Regions from separate parts of the Pectobacterium nicotianae genome, predicted to be linked through region 1. Evidence: predicted binding sites of a transcription regulator. Region 1 holds the regulator's gene; the other holds the start of a gene.
The links. The regulator Fur, encoded in region 1, represses iron uptake genes when iron is present. The targets are predictions, from matches to a motif close to ATAATAATGAGAACNACTATCAA.
Positions count from the first base shown of each region.

Region 2: a site for Fur is predicted at 3,709-3,731, ahead of exbB (tol-pal system-associated acyl-CoA thioesterase). Genes of this name have one in related genera too.

Region 1 is NZ_CP096821.1:3,432,418-3,438,440, forward strand. Features, by position in the region: gene ybfF (esterase) at 1-230, shown strand, start outside; gene ybfE (LexA regulated protein) at 520-801, shown strand; gene MYB54_RS15375 (methyl-accepting chemotaxis protein) at 920-2,587, opposite strand; gene fldA (flavodoxin FldA) at 3,476-4,003, shown strand; gene fur (ferric iron uptake transcriptional regulator) at 4,334-4,783, shown strand; gene glnS (glutamine--tRNA ligase) at 4,847-6,023, opposite strand, start outside.
Region 2 is NZ_CP096821.1:4,441,638-4,447,660, reverse strand. Features, by position in the region: gene MYB54_RS19750 (TRAP transporter large permease) at 252-1,544, opposite strand; gene MYB54_RS19745 (TRAP transporter small permease) at 1,560-2,066, opposite strand; gene MYB54_RS19740 (TRAP transporter substrate-binding protein) at 2,181-3,158, opposite strand; gene exbB (tol-pal system-associated acyl-CoA thioesterase) at 3,864-4,874, shown strand; gene exbD (TonB system transport protein ExbD) at 4,878-5,303, shown strand; gene MYB54_RS19725 (LacI family DNA-binding transcriptional regulator) at 5,412-6,023, opposite strand, start outside.

The DNA of each region.
Region 1 (6,023 bases):
ATGAGTACGAAAACATCGTTGGTTGGCAAGAGGTTCCGGCCTGGCAAGGGCCAATTCTGTTCATTCGCGGCGGCGATTCTCCCTATCTGGACGATTCCTACCGCGATTCGCTATTGCGTCAATTCCCAGCAGCGCGTGCGCATGTGATCAGCGGTGCTGGACACTGGGTTCATTCAGAAAAACCCGATGCGGTTTTGCGCGCTATCCACCGTTTTCTGGACACGAATTAACCAGACGACACTGACACTGGCGGATTCATGATAACGGCGGCAGTTAACCGTTGTCGCCGCCAGTGCGGCTAGGGTATGATGGCGCCCGCAGTAGAGGGACGGCTGATTCAGCCACAAGCATTGTAACCACTTCATCAAAATGCACGCATCACTCCCAACATGTTTCACAGATAGAAAACCGCCACCTGACAATCCTGTAGCAGGATGAGAATAGGCATCGGTTGTATCTTTTAAACAAGACGGGCAGCGCGGTGTATTTTGGTCCGAATACCTTGCAGTATCATTACTTATGGCAAAAGAACAAACGGATCGCACCACACTGGATCTGTTCGCAGACGAGCGTCGTCCGGGCCGCCCCAAGACCAACCCGCTCACGCGTGACGAACAACTAAGAATCAACAAGCGTAATCAACTACGTCGCGATAAAGTTCGTGGGTTGCGCCGTGTTGAATTAAAGATTAACAGCGACGCCGTCGATATCCTGAACAGCCTTGCTGAAGAGCGGAACATTAGCCGCAGTGAATTGATTGAAGAGATGCTGCTGGCGCAGTTGGCCGAACAGCAATCCTGATTGACGTAACCTGATATTTATAAATAACTTAAGTATTCACATCTTGTGCGGCGCCATTTCTGACGCCGCCTGAACATTCACCCAAGATTACACACGCTATCTCAGATTAAAACGACGCTTAGAACTTTTCCCAGTTGTCGTTACTGGGCGGTAGCGCCTTGCTTGCACGCGGGGCAATCGCCGGCGTTTTCTGCACCGGTTTTGCCGCCACTTGCAGTCCTGACTGCGTATCGGACAGTTGGAACAGCGATACAGTCTGGTTCAACAGCGCCGCCTGCTCTTCCAGCGACAAGGCTGCTGACGAGGCCTGTTCAACCAACGCGGCGTTTTGCTGCGTCACGCTGTCCATTTCTGCCACGGCCTGACCAACCTGCGCAATCCCTTTGCTTTGTTCTTCCGATGCCGACGCAATTTCGCCCATGATATCCGTCACGTTAGTCACCGCACGAACGATATCCTGCATGGTGTCACCCGCGTCGCTAACCAGATTGGAGCCGGTATCCACACAGCGAACAGACTCAGAAATCAGCCCTTCAATCTCTTTCGCTGCCTGCGCACTGCGCTGCGCCAGGCTGCGGACTTCGCCCGCCACCACGGCAAACCCGCGACCTTGTTCACCCGCACGCGCCGCTTCTACCGCCGCGTTCAACGCCAGAATGTTGGTCTGGAACGCGATGCCGTTAATCACAGTGGTGATCTCTGCGATTTTTCTCGAACTGCCGGAGATTTCCGCCATGGTTTTCACCACGTTCTCAACGATTTCACCGCCCTTCTTCGCCGTTGTCGAGGCTTGTAATGCCAGTTGGCTGGCGTGGTTGGCGTTTTCGGCGTTCTGTTTCACCGTTGCCGTCAGTTGCTCCATGCTCGCCGCAGTTTCTTCCAGCGCGGAAGCCTGCTCTTCGGTACGTGAAGACAGATCGTTGTTGCCTGCGGCAATCTCAGAAGCACCCTGATAGATGGAATCCGTGCTGTTTCTGATCGTGCTAACCGTGCTAGCCAAACTCCCCTGCATTTCACGCAGCAGTGGGAACAAGCGACCGACACAGTTATTACCAAAGTCCAGAATCGGTTTGCCCAAGTGGCCGGAAGCAATCACGCTAAAGTGATAGCGCAGATCGTTTAACGGACGAACCAGACATACCACCAGATAGCGGTCGGTCAGGAACAGCATGACCAGGCCGATAATCAACCCGCTCAGCAAAATGTTCTGTCCAATCGTGGTGATTTGTTCAAAACGAACACCTGCGGCATCAAATTTCTCTGCGCTGGCGTTACTGAATGCTGAGAGAGAGGCGCCAAACTGACGACTCAATGGTGGCACAACGTTCTTGGCCTGATTTTGGTAGTCATCCAGCGCGTTGGCAACGGCCTTTTGGTAAAGCGGTTCAACGCCCTGAGTCACCAGGTTATTCCAGTCACGGCTGACCGCCTGTACCAGCGCAGCATCCAGACCCGCATGATCGATAGCATTAAACGCCACCAAATCAGATTTCAGTTTATCCAACGCGACAAGTGCAGAAGCCTGCTCTTTATCTGCGGTAGCATTATCACCGCTGCGACGAGCATCAACTGCACGCGCCAGACGGGTTACCATTCGGAAATATTGATCGTTGCCCTGGTTGATAAAATTCATGTTCTGAACCAGCAAGGTGCTGGTTTTCGAGGTCGCCGTCATCTCTTTAAAAGAGAACATGGTATATATCGACACGCCACCCCAAAGAACACAAAAAATGCCCAGAACCCACAGCATCGCGGTTCTGATGGCAATATTTTTTATAAGTTTCATAGCTCACTCCAAATCAGGAAAATGGTTAAAAAGATTTTTATCGCTAATCAACCGATATGAATCAGAAAATTCACACCATGAAACAGGTCACTTCTCCCTAGCGTTCACATTTCACCGAGTTGAAAACTCAAAAACCACGCTAACTCATCGGCTAAATACAGAGAATATTTAGCGTTCTCGCTATATTTATTAATATAATTTTTCACACTGAGAATAAATTCACCTATTTCTATAGATATAAGTATTTTAATCAGAGAGTTGCAATCAAACGTGCCGCGCACCCGCGTCCTGCTTGTGTTGGCACGGACATACCATTAGGCAATAAGGTGATTTGAGATGAGTTTTCATTTTATTCTTTAACATCAAAAGAATAAAACCCTTTCTTTCATGATTGCATCGTTTCAGCTGCAAATGGTTATAGTTCTTATTTCCATTCATTAAGAATATTCCCGAGAAATGTTACAGATTTTCAGTCCTATAAAACATTATCTTTTGTGTGCATTTTAACTCTCAGGAATAGTAACGTACCGCTCCGTGATTTTTATTTTTCACAAACAGAAGTCTGCTTTTAATTACAATTGAAACAACCAGAGAAATAAAAAATACATCCATAAAAAATGAAACATCGTTGCAAATATATAACCGTAATTATATTAAGGAAATGTGTACTGAATCTCAGACAATAACATAAACCCTATTCATTATGAGGAATTTAGTATCACACAGAGATACGTTTCGTTTCCTTACTCACCTTCGCACGTCACACGCTCTTGATTTACGCATCCTTACCGATACGAGTTTCTCCCGATGTGAGTGTCTGTTATTATTAACAGATAAGTGGGTGAAACATTACACCATACCATTAGGAATCAAGAGGTTATTTAATTCATGGCACTCATCGGAATATTCTTTGGCAGTGATACCGGCAACACTGAAAACATCGCCAAAACGATTCAACAGCAGTTAGGCACCAACGTCGCTGATGTTCATGACATCGCCAAAAGCAGCAAAGAAGACCTCGAAGGTTTCGATATTCTGCTGCTGGGTATTCCAACCTGGTATTACGGTGAAGCTCAGTGCGATTGGGATGACTTCTTCCCGTCGCTGGAAGAAGTGGATTTCACAGGAAAATTGGTTGCCCTGTTTGGCTGCGGCGATCAGGAAGATTATGCAGAATACTTCTGTGATGCCATGGGCACCATCCGTGACATTATTGAGCCTCGCGGCGCGACAATTGTCGGCCACTGGCCAACAGAGGGCTATTACTTTGAAGCCTCTAAAGGGCTCGCCGACGACAATCACTTCATCGGCCTGGCTATCGATGAAGACCGTCAGCCTGAACTGACCAGCGAACGCGTAACAACGTGGGTGAAACAGATCAGCGATGAGCTGAACCTGAAAGAACTGGTTGGCTAAGCCATTTCGGCTCTGATAATCCCTATCAGAGCCGAAAACAGCATTGATAGGTAAAACCTTTCATAATAATTGATACATTTTTTTAACTTCTATCAGTAAACCTGTACAATAATCCCATCGGCTTTGTATGTGCATCATCATTTCCTCATTCATCAACAACGAATTGCGTTGTATACCAATAGTGTGAATGGGGACAATATTGTTAACATTCCCTTGTTTTCATTTTGTATGCGCGGTTCTATAATTGAGACGCTTTTGCATTTTTTGAGCCGACCGATGTCATAGGCTAGGCAGCCTCCATTGATAAGTAAGCAACAGGATTAAACCCGCATGACTGACAACAATACCGCATTAAAGAAGGCCGGCCTGAAAGTCACTCTTCCAAGACTGAAAATACTGGAAGTGTTACAGGACCCTGTCTGCCATCACGTCAGTGCGGAAGATTTATATAAGAAACTGATTGATATGGGCGAAGAGATTGGTCTCGCTACCGTCTATCGCGTACTCAACCAGTTTGATGATGCGGGTATCGTAACCCGTCATAACTTCGAAGGTGGCAAATCCGTCTTTGAATTGACGCAGCAGCATCATCACGATCACTTAATTTGCCTCGACTGTGGCAAAGTCATTGAATTCCGCGATGAATATATCGAAGCACGTCAACGTGAGATCGCAGAAAGACACGGCATTAAACTGTCCAACCACAGTCTGTATCTTTATGGGCATTGCAGTGAAGGGGATTGCCGAGAGGATGAAACCCTGCACGATTCCACACGATAAATCGACCGCATAAAAAAATAAAACCGCCGAGGCGGTTTTATTTTTGTCTTCTAACTGGTGGCCTTAGCCTACCCAGGTATCACGTAGCCCAACCGTACGGTTAAACACCAGATGTTCTGCACTGGAGTAAACGCGGTCAGCACAGAAATAGCCTTCACGCTCAAACTGATACGCTTTCTCAGCTTCTGCCTGCGCCAGGCTTGCTTCCACAAAACCTTGCGTAGTTTTCAGTGAATCTGGATTAATCGTCGACAGGAAGTCTTCCGCCGCGCCAGGGTTTGCCACACTGAACAGGCGATCGTACAAGCGGAATTCAGCTGGTACCGCGTGAGCCGCAGAAACCCAGTGGATAACGCCTTTCACTTTACGACCATCAGCCGGATCTTTGCTCAGCGTTTCCGCATCATAGCTACAGTAAATCGTGGTGATAGTACCCTGCTCGTCTTTTTCAATGCGCTCTGCTTTGATCACATAAGCGTTACGCAGACGCACTTCTTTACCCAGCACCAGACGCTTGTACTGCTTGTTGGCTTCTTCACGGAAGTCAGCACGATCGATGTAAACATCGCGACTGAATGCGACCTGACGTGAACCCATTTCTGGCTTGTTCGGATGGTTTGGCATCGCGACAAACTCTTCGTGCTCGGCTGACAGATTCTCGATCACGACTTTGACCGGATCCAGCACCGCCATGGCACGCGGCGCGTTCTCATTCAGGTCGTCGCGGATACAGGACTCAAGCGCGGCCATTTCCACGTTGTTATCCTGTTTCGTTACGCCGATGCGCACACAGAATTCACGGATAGAGGCTGCGCTATAACCACGACGACGCAGACCAGAGATGGTCGGCATACGCGGATCGTCCCATCCTTCAACGACGTTTTCCACCACCAGTTGATTCAGCTTACGCTTGGACATAATCGCGTATTCGAGATTGAGGCGGGAGAACTCGTACTGACGTGGATGGCAAGGAATGGTGATGTTATCCAGCACCCAGTCATACAGACGGCGGTTGTCCTGGAATTCCAGCGTACACAGCGAATGCGTGATCCCTTCCAGCGCATCGGAAATGCAGTGGGTGAAGTCATACATCGGGTAGATGCACCACTTGTTGCCCGTCTGGTGGTGATCGGCAAATTTAATGCGATACAACACCGGATCGCGCATCACGATAAAGGACGATGCCATATCGATTTTTGCACGCAGGCAGGCTGTACCTTCCGCAAACCCACCGTTACGC
Region 2 (6,023 bases), 1.0 Mb from region 1:
GGGGCATGATTGGATTTATAAGCGTTCGATTGATGAGGTCTACGTTATCACGGCTTGGGCGGCGTGTGGGTGGGTTTTGTCACGGCGGAAAAATGCTTCGCACCGCAGGAATACCCGTGGAGAACGGGCTTTCAGCCCGTTTTGCGGTGAGATGGTTGGAAGTAGGTGAAAATATTTCAGGTCAGAAAATGTCGGGAAAGCGCCATGTTGTTCTGCATTGCGGCGAACAACATGGCGCAATTGGGCGTGCGTTAACCCGTATGGACGCCAAAGAATTTGGGTAGCCAGAGCGAGATGGCCGGAATATAGGTGACCAGCATCAGCACAAAGAAGAGCCCGCAGTAGAAGGGCAGCATCGCTTTAACGACCTGTTCTATCTTCTGTTTACTCACCGCACTAGCGACGAAAAGCACCGACCCCACCGGTGGTGTAATCAGGCCGATCCCAAGGTTCACCAGCATGATCATGCCGAAATGCACCGGATCGATGCCGAGCGAGAGGGCGACGGGCAGCAGAACGGGCGTCAGAATCAGGATCAGCGGTGCCATGTCCATCAGCGTACCGATCAGCAGCAGCATGATATTAATCCACATCAGGATGACGTATTTGTTATCCGAAATGGAGGTGAAAAACTCGGTAATACGCGCGGGCAACTGCATGTAGGTCATGATGGCACCGAATGCGGCCGCGAAGCCGATCAGGATCATCACGATCGTGACGGTCTTGACCGTGCGGTACATCAGCTTGGGCAGTTCCGACCACTTGTAATCTTTATAGATAAACATGGTCACGAAGAAGGACCACAGACAGGCAATGGCCGCAGACTCGGTCGCGGTAAAAATACCAGACAGAATCCCGCCCATAATGATGACAACCGTCATCAATCCCCACAGGGTATCGACAAAGATTTTCAGCGCCTGACGAAACGGCACGCGTTCGCCTTTTGGATAGCCGCGCCGATGGGCAAAACCGACGCACATCACCATCATGGTCAGGCTGAGCAGCAGACCGGGCAGGATCCCTGCAATAAACAACGAGGCAATGGAAACTGTGCCGCCGGTTGCCAGCGAGTAGATCACTGAGTTGTGGCTCGGCGGTGTCAAAATCGCCTGCACGGAGCCGCTGGCGGTGACGGCAGCGGAGAAGTCGCGCGGATAACCCTTCTTCTCCATTTCCGGGATCATCACCGAACCGATAGAAGCGGTATCCGCCACGGAAGAGCCGGATATCGCGCCGAAAAACGTTGAGGCCACGATATTAACCAGCGATAAGCCGCCGCGAATAAAGCCGACAAAAATGTAAGCGAAGCTGACCAACCGACGAGCGATGCCGCCTTCGGCCATGATTGCCCCGGCCAGAATGAAGAAAGGAATCGCCAGCAGTGAAAATTTGTTAACGCCGTTGGTAATCTGAATCATGACTGCCTCAAGCGGCAGATCGATCCAGAATGCACCAACAATGGCGCTTAACCCCACCGCGTAGGCGACGGGAACGCCGACCGCCAGCAGCACGGCCAGGGTAGCAACAAGAATAAATGCATCCATGGTATTGGCTCCGAATTAAGAACTGCCAAGCATTACCACAGGGCGTTTATCCTGCGGGCCGAAAAACATTTTTTCGATGATAAAGAGCACGGTGATTAACGAGCCGATAGGCAGCGGTAAATAACTTTCGCCCGCAGTTAATACAGGAAACTCCGCGACGGGCTGTTCCCATAATTCCATGCAAAGCACGGTGCTGTAGTAGAGAATAAACAGGCTGATTAGCAGCATCAGGAGATTCGACAGGTGAACGCAAACCTTCTTACCGGCTTCTGGCAATCTGTCGGTCAACATACTGACGGCAATATGTGAGTTGGAACGGTAGCTGACAGCGGCACCGACAAAAGTAAACGTCACCATACAAATAATAGAAATGGGTTCTGGCCAGGATAACGCGGCATTCAATACATAGCGTGCGAATATACCGACAGGAATAACAAGCGTCATAATTAATAACGCCAGACCAGAAACCCACATGGCAATACGATAGAGTACATCCATGCTGGAAAGATAAGACTGTGCCATTTTTCCACCTATACTCACTTCGCTGAGTGATAAGCAAAGGATCATTGTTGATATCAGGCTATTAATGGTGGCGGATAAATAGCAGGCTATTTATCCGCTGAGATGAGGTACTGATTATTGGACGTCAGCGACGGCTTTAATCAGATCCTGATATTTGGCACCAAACTGATCGCGAACGGATTGGGTGGCTTTGAAATAGTACTCGGTATCAATTTCATGGAACTGAACGCCACCGGCTTTCATTTTATCCAGAGATTGCTGAGTATATTCATTCCATAGCACGCGCTGTTCTTGCTGTGCTTCTTTCGCCAGCTTCAGGATAAGATCCTGATCCTCTTTAGAAAGTTTGTCCCATTTGGTTTTGGAATACAGGAACAGCTCAGGAATAATGAAGTGGCGGCTCCAGGTATAGTTTTTCACGACAGGCAGGTAATTGTGTGCGACAAACGTTGGTGGGTTATTTTCGGTGCCGTCAATCACGCCGGTTTGCATACCGCTGAAGACTTCGCTGACGCCCATGGCAATCGAGTTGGCCCCCATCGCTTTTAGCGTTGCCAGCGCAACCGGGCTACCCTGTACGCGAATTTTCATGCCTTTGAGGTCTTCTGGTTTCGCCACCGGTTGTTTGGTGATTAAGTTACGCGTTCCTGCATCCATCCAGCCCAGAAAAACCAATTTTGATTTACTGCTATGGGTAATCTTGTCACCAATTTCCTGACCGATTTTTCCATCCAGCACTTTATGCAGATGATCTTCATCACGGAAAATATAGGGCAGCGTGAAGACTTCTATTTCCGGTAAAATAGCGGCAACGGGCGTCATTGATACACGGATAATATCAATCGCGCCGAGCTGCGCCTGCTCAATCATTTGTTTCTCATCACCCAATACCCCGCCGGGGAAGGTTTTAATTTCCAGCCTGCCATTTGTAGCGGCTTTTAATTTTTCTCCCATTTTCTGAACGGCGACGACATTAGGGTAACCTTCAGGGTGAACATCAGAGGCTTTAATTTGTTGTGCCTGAATCGCTTGGCTCATCAGGAGTGCAGTAGAACCCAGACAAACACCGATCAATGTTTTCGACAGCTTCATTGAATTATCTCCAGAGGTGGGGTGACATTATCGATAATCAAAGGGTGATTTAAAAATATAAACCCATGAAAAATAGCGTAATGAAGAGTGGGTTTAATGATGAGAAGACGGCCGCCTATTACGTATTATTGTGGCGTGTGTCAGTATTCTCTGCGAGTTAAGCTAACCTATTATACAACTTCGTAGAATGACTCGTGTCACAAAAGAAAAAGCTAATATGAAATGCTGTTTTATATGGACTTTATTCCTATTTGACTTATAGGAATATACGTAACTTGGTGTTTTTATTTATCTTATTATGTGCATATGTATCTATTTATTTCAGTAAACTTATCGCCAGCCATCATGAAATGGTGTGATAACTTAATGTTGATCACAAAAAGCCGATCGTAAAAACCGTGGCTATCGCGCCGTGTTTTAGGGGGATCTCCCGCCTGATATATTCCTGAATGCTCTTCTTCTTGTCGTTCTTATGCTTTTCCTGCAGATGTGCGAGCAATACCCTCTGAAATCCTGTCAAAACGCAAGGAAAGTGCGTTATCTGATGTAAATAATAATGAGAACGACTATCAATTCGTTCAGGGTTTGGTATCATTTCAGGCTGCGTTATTGCGGCATTATACCTGCGAATATGTGCGGATATTGTACAGAACAGATGATTGTACAGAACAGATGATTGTACAGAACGAATGGTGGAGGCACAGCGTGAAGACGGCTGTCAGTAATACAACTCAACAGGTGTTATCAACCTGGCAAAAAAAACGTGGCGCGTTCAGCGCATTTTCCCGTAGCGTGCTGGTTATCCTGCTGTGTACGGCGGGACTAAGTGGAAATGCGTTTGCGGCTCCAGCAACGGCACCGTTATCGACAGAGAATGCAGCACCAGCCGCTCAGCCTGCTGTTGCGTCGCCTTCCGCTCCTGTGACGACCGATGTGCAGGCACCAGCCTCAGCACTCGCGCTGCCTGCCAGTGCGGCACCGGGCACCAACAACCTGATGAAAACCGATTTGTCCGTCTGGGGTATGTACCAGCACGCTGACGCCGTGGTGAAAACGGTGATGATCGGTTTGCTGCTGGCCTCCGTGATTACCTGGGCGATCTTCTTCAGTAAAAGCGTTGAGATGTCTGGCGCGAAACGCCGCCTGCGCCGTGAGTATCTGGCGTTGGAACAGGCGAAAACATTGGACGACGCGCTGGAAACTGCAGACGCGTTCAAAGCCGGCAGCGTCGCACAGCAATTGCTGGTTGATGCGCAGAACGAGCTGGAGCTTTCCGCACGTTCTGATGACAACAACGGAATTAAAGAGCGCACCGCGTTTCGTCTGGAACGTCGCGTGGCGGCTACCGGGCGTCACATGGGGCGTGGTAACGGCTATCTGGCAACGGTCGGCGCAGTTGCCCCGTTCGTGGGGCTGTTCGGTACGGTATGGGGCATCATGAACAGCTTCATCGGTATCGCACAGACGCAAACCACTAACCTGGCGGTCGTTGCTCCGGGGATTGCAGAAGCCCTGCTGGCGACGGCGATTGGTCTGGTTGCCGCGATTCCTGCAGTGGTCATCTATAACGTCTTTGCTCGTTCGATTGCTGGTTACAAAGCGATGGTCGGCGATGTGGCTGCACAAGTGCTGCTGCTGCAAAGTCGCGATCTCGACGTGGCTGCCAGCAACGATAACCGGGCGTCTTCAGCAGCGCATAAACTGCGGGTGGGTTAAGTCATGGCGATGCATTTGAAGGAGGACGTGAGTGATGACGGTGAAATGCATGACATTAACGTCACGCCGTTCATTGACGTCATGCTGGTTCTGCTGATTATCTTCATGGTGGCTGCCCCGCTGGCAACGGTAGACATTCGTGTCGATCTGCCAGCTTCATCAGCAGCACCACAGCCGCGGCCGGAAAAACCGCTTTATCTGACGGTAAAAGCGGACAAGCAAATGTTCCTGGGTGAAGAGGTGGTTAGCGAGCAGTCGCTGGCGCAGGTGCTGGATGCGAAAACCAGTGCCAACAAAGAAACGACCATCTTCTTTCAGGCGGATAAAAGCGTCGATTATGAAACCATCATGAGCGTGATGGATTCACTGCGTAAAGCGGGCTACCTCAAGGTCGGCCTGGTCGGTGCGGAAACCGCTGCCGCTAAATAACGGCTGAGGGTTGCGTTGTAAGAAGGAATGCGGATGTTCAAACCGCGTTCCTTTTTTACGTCTGCAGGTTTACATCTGGGTGATAGGGCAGAGTGGTTGGGCGTTAGCCTACGCCCGCGAGTCAGGATGACGCCAGTGAATCCGCGTCGGGATATAGCGTCGATCTTCTTCAAGCGGCTGTTGTGCAATCAGGCTGGTCACCATCTCAAAACTGCTGCGCGCCAGATTTTCACAATCCTGCGCCACGGTATCGATCTTCAACGGTAAGCAGTCAAACAGATAGTGATCGTCAAAGCAGCACAGTCGAATGCCGCTTTCCATCAGGTTATGCTGGTTCATATAGCGCAGCACGCCTTCCATCAGGCCACAGGCGGCAACAAACAGCGCTTTTGGCGGACGACCCAGCGTTGCACACAGCTGAGCAAACATTTCATAACCCGCGCTGGGGTGATAGCTGCCGTGAATAATCCACTCCGGCTTGCAATCGATACCTGCGCGTGTGAGTCCAAGCTGGAAGCCTTCCAGACGGTGGCGAGTCGGGGAGATTCGCGGCTGGCCGCCAAGGAAATAGAATTCATCACGATGCTGACGGGCGATACGCTCGACCATTTCTGCCGTGGATTCTACCGCTTCGGAAATCACCATCGGCAGCGTGGAATCACCAATCACCCGGTCAAACTGTATGACGGGCAACTGCTGATTAATTTTCTGATATTCGAC